DNA from 2 places in the Stenotrophomonas sp. ATs4 genome. Region 1 is predicted to be linked to the other one. Evidence: riboswitches for the same ligand, from Rfam matches in the RefSeq annotation. Region 1 holds a riboswitch; the other holds the start of a gene.
What was found. Region 1 has a riboswitch for thiamine pyrophosphate ahead of ABR323_RS08945 (TonB-dependent receptor). Riboswitches for the same ligand answer to the same signal wherever they lie in the genome.

Region 1 (4,367 bases):
CGTTACTACGACAATCGCCGTTACGAGAACCGTTACGACAACCGCTACGACCGCCGTTACGACCGTGGCTACTACCGCAGCGGCTACTACGACCGTGGCGATGACCGCCGCTGGCAGCGCGAGCGCTACTACGACAACCGCTACTACAACGACCGCGGTCGCCATCGCGGCTGGTAAGCAGCGCGGCATCCCCCATGCCGATGCACGGACGGGCGGGTCGATGACCCGCCCGTTTGCGTTGGCCGCGTTCATGGCGTTGAATGCGCAGCCTTGGATGTGACTTTTCCCTCATTGGCTGCGGCATGACGTCTTCCTCCCATCGCGTGCAGGGCCTCAACAACGACGAGGTTGCTGCCGACTGGCCACCGATCAGCGCGCAGGACATCGTCTGGCTGCACGCACGCTACCCACAGCTGGCTGCCGACAGCCAACCGCGCTGGCACAGCCCACGCCCGCTGTCGGCCGCCGCCATCGTGGAGGGCACGCACGGCGCGGTGTTCATCAAGCGCCACCACCACAGCGTGCGCAGCGCAGCCTGCCTGGAAGAAGAGCACCGCTTCATCGCTCATCTCGCCACTGCTGGCGTACCGGTGGTGCAGGTGCTGTCGGCGGCCGATGGCCACACCGCCGTCGAGCATGGCCAATGGACCTTTGAACTGCATGCTGTTGGCGCGGGCGAAGACCTCTATCGCGACGCTGTGTCGTGGTCGCTGTTGACCGATATCGCGCGGGCCTGCGAAGCCGGACGTGCACTCGCGCAGTTGCATCGTGCTGCGGCCCGCTACCACGCACCCCAGCGCAGCACCCATGTGCTGGTCGCGCGCGACGATCTGATCCGTGCCGACGATCCCATCGCGGCGATCAAGGCAGAACTGCACGAGCGTCCCGGCCTGGCCCGTTATCTCGCGCGCATTCCGTGGGAAGCGCAGCTGCAGCGCGACGTGCTGCCATGGCATGCCGGCCTGGCCGAACGCCTGCGCCACGAGCCACGGCTGTGGGCGCATAACGACTGGCATGTCTCCAACCTGCTGTGGCGCGACGGGCAGGTCAGCACCGTGCTGGATTTCGGCCTGGCCTCGCCTACCAGCGCACTGTTCGATCTCGCCACCGCGATCGAGCGCAATGCGATCGCGTGGCTGGAACTTGAGCGCGGCATGGACGCGGTGCGCATCGATATCGCGCTGGCCCTGCTCGATGGCTACCGCCAGGTGCTGCCGCTGTCGGCGGCACGTGTGCACCTGCTGGCAGACCTGCTGCCGATGGTCCATTTCGACTTCGCACTGTCCGAAGTGGAGTACTTCGAAGGCGTCACCGGCTCGACCACGAACGCGGATGTGGCGTGGCAGCCCTTCATGCTGGGGCACCCTGCGTGGTTCCACAGCACGCCCGGAAAGGCACTGCTGCAGGCCCTGCGCGCCGCTGCGTGACCCGGGTACGCCGGGCCATGCCTGGCGGCACCTGCCGCGTGGCTGGGGTCAGAGCCCTTTCCGCCGGAAAGGGATCCGACCCCGGGGGACGCTCGCAAATCCGTACCATTTGTAGTGAAATGGTCACCTGAAGCGGGGGTGCCTGGATTGCCAGGCTGAGAGAGTCCCTTGGAACCTGATCCGGTTTGCACCGGCGTAGGGAGCTTTGAGCCGCAGCCACACCCCCGTCATGGGCCGGTGCACCTGCGCGCCGTCGCTTCGTCTCCCTTGTTGTCCGAAGACGAATCGAATGAACCGCTGCCTGCGCCCCACCCTGCTCTCCCTCGCCCTCTGCGCCGCGCTGCCGCTGCACGCCAGCGAGGCCGAGGCGTCCCCTGATGCGGCTGCCACTGGCGCCGAACGCTCGCCGACCGAACTGGCGGCGGTGCGCGTGCAGGCCGGCAAACCGAAGACCGATACCTCACGCGTGAACGCCTTCGGTGGCGGCAGCTGGAAGGACACACCGGCGTCGGTGAACGTGCTCGAGCGCGATTACCTCGACCGCCGCCAGGTACGTTCGCTGTCCGAGCTGGCCAGCAACGATGCCTCGCTGGGTGATGCCTACGCGCCGGTGGGTTACTACCAGAACATCGCCATCCGTGGCTTCGCGCTGGACGCGGCCACCGGCTACCGCTTCAACGGCCTGTCCATCGCCGGCGAACAGCGCCTGGCGCTGGAGAACGTGCAGTCGGTGGAGATCCTCAAGGGTGAAGCCGGCCTGGCTGCAGGCGTGATGGCGCCCGGCGGCATCATCAACTACATCGGCAAGCGCCCGGCCGAAGTGCGCACCGCCACACTCGGTACCGATTCGGAAGGCTCGCGCTACGTCGCCGTCGATGTCGGCCACTGGATCACCCCGCGTTTCGGCCTGCGCCTGAATGCTGCATGGGACTCCAGCAATTCCTATGTCGAGCACGCCGATGGCCGTCGCAACTTCTACTCGCTGGCCGCCGACTGGCTGATCGGCGAGCGCGGCAAGCTGGAAGTGGATGCCAACTACCAGACCAGTTCACAGCGTTCGGTGTCCGGCTACCAGCTGCTGGGCGCGCGCGACCTGCCGCGCGGCGTCGATCGCGAGCACCTGCTCGGCTACCAGCCGTGGCAGCGTCCGGTGGATATTGCCAGCACCAACATCACCGCGCTGCATACCTACGACTTCAACGAGGCCTGGCAGTCGCGCGTTTCGGTCGGCCACAGCCGCTCGGTCATCGATGACAACGTCGCCTTCGCCTATGGCTGCTACTACGCCGTGCAGTGCGCCGATGGCAGCGTGCCGGGCAACTACTTCGCGCCCAATGGCGACTACGACGTCTACGACTACCGCAGCCCGGATGACACCCGCCGCAACCAGCAGGCCCGTGCCGAACTGCGTGGCCGCTTCGAGACCGGCAGCGTCGGCCATGAGCTGACCCTCGGTGCCGACTACTTCCGCCGCACCGTGGACAAGCGCCCGAGCGTCAACGAATACGTCGGCACCACCAACATCCACGACGCGCAGGTGCCGGTGTTCGCGCCGTCGCCGAAGATGCCGGGCCCGTCCGCACGGCGCCTGGACAGTCGCCAGACCGCGTTCTTCGCGCTGGACCGGATCAGCTTCGGCGATGACTGGCAGTGGCTGGCCGGCGGCCGCTTCGTGCGCCTGGACGAGCGCGCCTATGACAAGCGTGGCACCCCGCAGCGGCACAGCCGCCTGTCGCGCTTCCTGCCGCAGACCGCGGTGGTGTGGAAGGCCACCGACCAGCTCAACGCCTACGCCAGCTATGTGCGCGGCATCTCGCTGGGCCAGGAAGCGCCGTTCTGGACCAGCAACGCCGACACCTTCCTGCCGTCGGTACAGTCGCGGCAGGTGGAAGTGGGCGTGAAGTACGTGCCGGTCGAAGCGCTGACGCTGGGCGCAGCGGTGTTCCGCATTTCGCAGCCGTACCAGTACGCCAAACCGGACAACAGCGACGTCGGCTACACCTTCATCGAAGAGGGCACCCAGACCCACACCGGCCTGGAGCTGACCGCCAACGGCCAGCTGACCGATGCACTGCAGATCGTGGCCAGCGCCAGCGTGCTGCAGGCGCGCGCGCGCGACACCGGCACCCCGGCCTATGAAGGCCATCAGCTGGTGAACGTGCCGAAGGTGCGCGCCAGCGTGCACGTGGCCTACGCGCTGCCGTTCGTGCAGGGCCTGGATGTGACCGGTGGCTGGCGCTATGCCGGGGCCAATGTCGCCCGCGCCGACGGTGGGGTGCGCGCACCGGACTACTCGGTGTTCGACGCTGGCCTGCGTTTCCAGCATCGCCTGCACGAGCGCGCGGTGACCTGGAACCTGTCGGTGGACAACGTGTTCAACCGCTTCTACTGGCGCGATACCGGCAGCAGCGGCGGTGACTACTACCTGTTCCCCGGCGCACCGCGACAGGCCCGCCTGTCGGTGACGTTCGCGCTGTGAGCGGCGTGATGCTGGAGTGGACCGCCGCGCTGTGCAGCATCCTCGGCGTCTGGCTGATGGCCCGGCGCCGGCTGGCGGCGTGGCCGGTGGGCCTGCTGTCGGTGGCGCTGTACGGGCTGGTGTTCGCCGAGGCCAAGCTGTACTCGGACACTCTGCTGCAGGTCGCCTTCGGTGGCTTCCTGGTCTACGGCTGGCTCAACTGGCGGCAGCACGCCGCCGATGAGGGCAGCATCCGCATCGTGCCGCTGGCGCGCGGCAAGCTGTTGCGCGACCTGGCCATCGGCCTGTGCGGTGGCGTGGCGCTGGGTGCGGCCATGCACACCTTCACCGATGCCGCGTTGCCCTGGCTGGACGCGATGCTGACCGCGCTGAGCCTGGTCGGCCAGTGGTGGCAGGCACGTCGCCATGTGGCCTGCTGGTGGGTGTGGATTGCGGTGGACGTGGTCTACGTGGGCGCCTAC
Region 2 (4,367 bases), on a different contig from region 1:
CCAGCGGGTAGTCAAGGCAACAGGCATGGCATCCATTCCCCGGGGTGATGGGCGGAGGATAGCGGGGAGCGGCGTGATGAGCGGTAGTGCCGGCCGCTGGCCGGCACCCCCGCTTCCGCATTACCCCTGGTGATAGACCTCGGCACCCGCGGCGCGGAACGCCTCCGACTTTTCCTGCATGCCCTTCTCCGCGTACTCGCGCACGTCCTGGGTGATCTTCATCGAGCAGAAGTGAGGGCCGCACATCGAGCAGAAGTGCGCCAGCTTGTGCGCATCCTTCGGCAGGGTTTCGTCGTGGAACTCCTTGGCCTTCTCCGGATCCAGGCCAAGGTGGAACTGGTCTTCCCAGCGGAACTCGAAGCGTGCCTTGCTCAGCGCGTTGTCGCGCACCTGCGCGCCAGGGTGGCCCTTGGCCAGGTCGGCTGCATGCGCGGCGATGCGATAGGCCATGATGCCGTCGCGCACATCCTGGCGGTTGGGCAGGCCCAGATGTTCCTTCGGCGTCACGTAGCAGAGCATGGCAGTACCGAACCAGCCGATCATCGCCGCACCGATCGCACTGGTGATGTGGTCGTAGCCCGGCGCGATGTCGGTGGTGAGCGGGCCCAGCGTATAGAACGGTGCTTCGCCGCACTCGCGCAGCTGCTTGTCCATGTTCTCTTTGATCAGCTGCATCGGCACATGGCCGGGGCCTTCGATCATGGTCTGCACGTCGTGCTTCCAGGCGATCTTCGTCAGTTCGCCCAGCGTCTCCAGCTCACCGAACTGCGCAGCATCGTTGGCATCGGCAATGCAGCCCGGGCGCAGGCCGTCACCCAGCGAGAAGGTCACGTCGTAGGCCTTCATGATTTCGCAGATGTCTTCGAAATGCGTGTAGAGGAAGTTTTCCTTGTGGTGGGCCAGGCACCACTTGGCCATGATCGAGCCGCCGCGACTGACGATGCCGGTCACGCGCTTTGCAGTGAGCGGCACGTAGCGCAGCAGCACGCCGGCGTGGATGGTGAAGTAGTCCACGCCCTGCTCGGCCTGCTCGATCAGCGTGTCGCGGAAGATCTCCCAGGTGAGCGCTTCGGCGCGGCCATCGACCTTCTCCAGCGCCTGGTAGATCGGCACGGTACCGATCGCCACCGGCGAATTGCGGATGATCCATTCACGGGTTTCGTGGATGTGCTTGCCGGTGGACAGGTCCATCACCGTGTCGCCACCCCAGCGGATCGCCCACACCAGTTTCTCCACTTCCTCGGCAATGCCCGAAGAGACGGCGCTGTTGCCGATGTTGGCGTTGATCTTGGTCAGGAAATTGCGGCCGATGATCATCGGCTCGCTTTCCGGGTGGTTGATGTTGTTGGGCAGCACCGCGCGGCCGCGTGCGATCTCATCGCGCACAAACTCCGGTGTGATGATCTTCTGGATCGAGGCACCAAATGCCTCGCCCGGATGCTGCTGCAGCAGGCTGGCATCGCGGATCGCGTCCAGCCGCTGGTTCTCGCGGATGGCGACGAACTCCATCTCCGGGGTGATGATGCCGCGGCGTGCGTAGTGCATCTGGGTGACGTTCGCACCTGCACGCGCCCGGCGTGGCAGGCTGCGCGCGGGGAAGCGCACAGCGTCGAGCTTCGGGTCATGTTCGCGATCGCGGCCGAACGACGAACTCAGGCCGTCGAGCTGCTCGGTATCACCGCGCTCTTCCACCCAGCCGCGACGCAGTTCCGGCAAACCGGCGGACAGATCGATGCGCACGTCCGGATCGGTGTAGGGGCCGGACGTGTCGTAGACCGTGACCGGTGCATTCTCTTCGCCGCCGAACAGCGTCGGCGTGCGGGTCAGCGCGATCTCGCGCATCGGCACCTGCAGATCCGGGCGTGAACCGGGCACGTGGATCTTGCGCGAACCGGGAATCGGCCGGGTCACGGATTCGGAGAGTTGCTGGGCCTGTTGCTGCAGGGCGGAGAGCTGTGCGTTCATCGGGCATCGTCCAGGTAGGTCGGGGACGAAGCGGCGGCGCACTGCTGCCGCGCCCGGACGGTCCTTGGGCGGAGTCCGGGCATGGCTGCATTGCAAAGCTTCCCTACGCCGGTATGAGCCGGATCAGGTTCCAAGGGACTGTCTCAACCGTGGCCACATGGCCGCGGTACCCCCGCTTCTTGGTGCGCATTAGAGCATAGAACGCACTGCAGCTCCTGGCTGTTGCATCCACGCACGGCGTGGATCCGCTGTTTCTGTATTAACAGAACCGTGACATCGCGTTCAGTAACGTGCACGCGCATCGTGTCGCTGCGACCGATGTTCCGCTCGCCGCCTTCGCGGCCCCTGCCCGGTTCGTGCTGCATGCCGCCGGCCCCTCGCAGCAAGCTCTGCTCGCTCCCCTCAATCCCTTGATCGGAGAAGCCCCTTCATGGTGTTTCGCGTTTCCATCGCACTGGTTCTGCTGCTGGTGCTGCTTGCCGGTGTTGCACCGGGCCCCTTCAATGCCGTGGTGCAGAGCATCCTCGGTGAACTCATCCGCGGCATTGGCTGGCTGTACCTGCTGGTCGTGTTCCTGGCGCTGGTGTTCCTGATGTATCTCGCCTTCGGCCGCTTCGGCAACCTGCGCATCGGTGGCGAAGACGCCGAACCGGAATTCTCGCGCGCCAGCTGGATGTCGATGCTGTTCGCCGCCGGCATGGGCATCGGCCTGGTGTTCTGGGGCGCCGCCGAGCCCATTTCGCACTTCAGCAAGCCTCCGGAGGGGCTGGCCCCCGAAAGCATGGACGCCGCGCGCGCCGCCATGCGTTATGTGTTCTTCCATTGGGGCCTGCACCCATGGGCCATCTATGCGCTGATCGGCCTGGCGATGGCCTGGTTCCAGTTCAACCGCAACGGGCGTGGCCTGGTCAGCGACATGCTGCAGCCGATCATCGGTCGCCACCATCGTGGCTGGATCGGGCGTGTGGTCAATATTGCCGCTGTCGTTGCAACGGCAATCGGTGTTGCCACCACGCTGGGCTTCGGCACCATCCAGATCGCCGCTGGCATGGAGCGCGTGTTCGGCCTGCACGCGGGCCCTCCGCTGCAGCTGGTGATCATTGCGGTGGCGTTCGTGCTGTACATGGCCTCCACGCTCAGCGGCGTCGACCGTGGTGTCAAATGGCTGTCCAACTTCAATCTGGCGTTGGCCGCCGTGTTGTTGCTTCTGGTGCTGGTGCTTGGCCCCACCGGCGCGATCTTCAATACTTTCACCACCACGCTGGGCTCCTACCTCAACCAGCTGGTGACGATGAGCCTGCGCATGTCGCCGTTCTCGTCCAGCACCTGGGTGGCCGACTGGACGATCTTCTACTGGGCCTGGTGGATTTCCTGGGCTCCGTTCGTCGGCTCGTTCATCGCACGTATCTCGCGTGGACGCAGCGTGCGCGAGTTCGTGATCGGCGTGGTACTGGCGCCGACGCTGCTGGGCTTCTTCTGGTTCTCGGTATTCGGCGGCACCGCGATCTGGATGCAGATCTTCGGCCAGGCCGACCTGCTGCAGGCGCTGGGCAACGGCTACGAGACGGTGCTGTTCACCATGTTCGACAGCATGCCGCTGCCGTTGCTGCTGTCGTGCATCGCGCTGGTGCTGCTGATGATCTTCTTCGTGACCTCGGCCGACTCGGCGGTGCTGGTGCTGGCCAGCATGTCCACCGACGAGGCCGGCGATCCGCCCCCCAAGCGCAAGCTGGCCTGGGGCGTGGGCGTGGCGCTGATTGCCGGTGCGCTGCTACTCGCGGGCGGGTTGGATGCGCTGCAGGGCATGATCACGATTGCGGCGTTGCCGTTTGCGCTGCTGATGGTGCTGGTGATGGTGTCGCTGTACCGGGTGCTGGACCAGGAGTACACCCGCGAGCGGCGGCAGGCGCAGCGCCAGCGGCACATGATCGATGCGTGGATCGCACGCGAGATGGCGGCGCAGGAGGAGACCCAGGCGGAGGCAGCGCGCGCGCAGGATCAGGATTGAGGGTTGTTTTGCAGCCTGCGGCTGCACCGCTTTCTTCAAGCAACGGCAACAGCAAACGCGGCTCTGGGTTGCTGCTGGTTGGGCGGGGCGGTGTGGGTAGTAGATCCACGCCATGCGTGGATGAGGTGTATCGGAAAACAAGAAGGGGTCGGATCCGTTTTCCTGCGGAAAACGGATCCGACCCCAACCCAAAGCGCGCGGCTGTTGCCGTTGCTCTTGCTCTTCTTTTTTCTTTTCCTGCGGTGATGGCCACGGAAACTGTCCGTGGCCGGAAACCTCAATACCCCGCTGCCTGCCCATCCTTTCGACTCTCCGAAGCACCGTAGTACACGCCCGTGTCCGGATCACGCAGGATCGCCTGGTAGCCACCATACGGGCCGTCGGCGAACACGAT

Region 2: another riboswitch for thiamine pyrophosphate. It lies ahead of thiC (phosphomethylpyrimidine synthase ThiC); the one in region 1 lies ahead of ABR323_RS08945 (TonB-dependent receptor).

What each region holds. Positions count from the first base shown of each region.
Region 1 covers NZ_JBLYPK010000004.1:179,164-183,530, forward strand. Annotated here, with positions in the region: gene ABR323_RS08935 (glycine zipper 2TM domain-containing protein) at 1-177, shown strand, start outside; gene ABR323_RS08940 (phosphotransferase enzyme family protein) at 303-1,427, shown strand; TPP riboswitch at 1,552-1,646, shown strand; gene ABR323_RS08945 (TonB-dependent receptor) at 1,717-3,906, shown strand; gene pnuC (nicotinamide riboside transporter PnuC) at 3,915-4,367, shown strand, end outside.
Region 2 covers NZ_JBLYPK010000009.1:96,467-100,833, reverse strand. Annotated here, with positions in the region: gene ABR323_RS16520 (ion channel) at 1-27, opposite strand, end outside; gene thiC (phosphomethylpyrimidine synthase ThiC) at 121-1,965, opposite strand; TPP riboswitch at 2,048-2,149, opposite strand; gene ABR323_RS16510 (BCCT family transporter) at 2,396-3,973, shown strand; gene ggt (gamma-glutamyltransferase) at 4,251-4,367, opposite strand, start outside.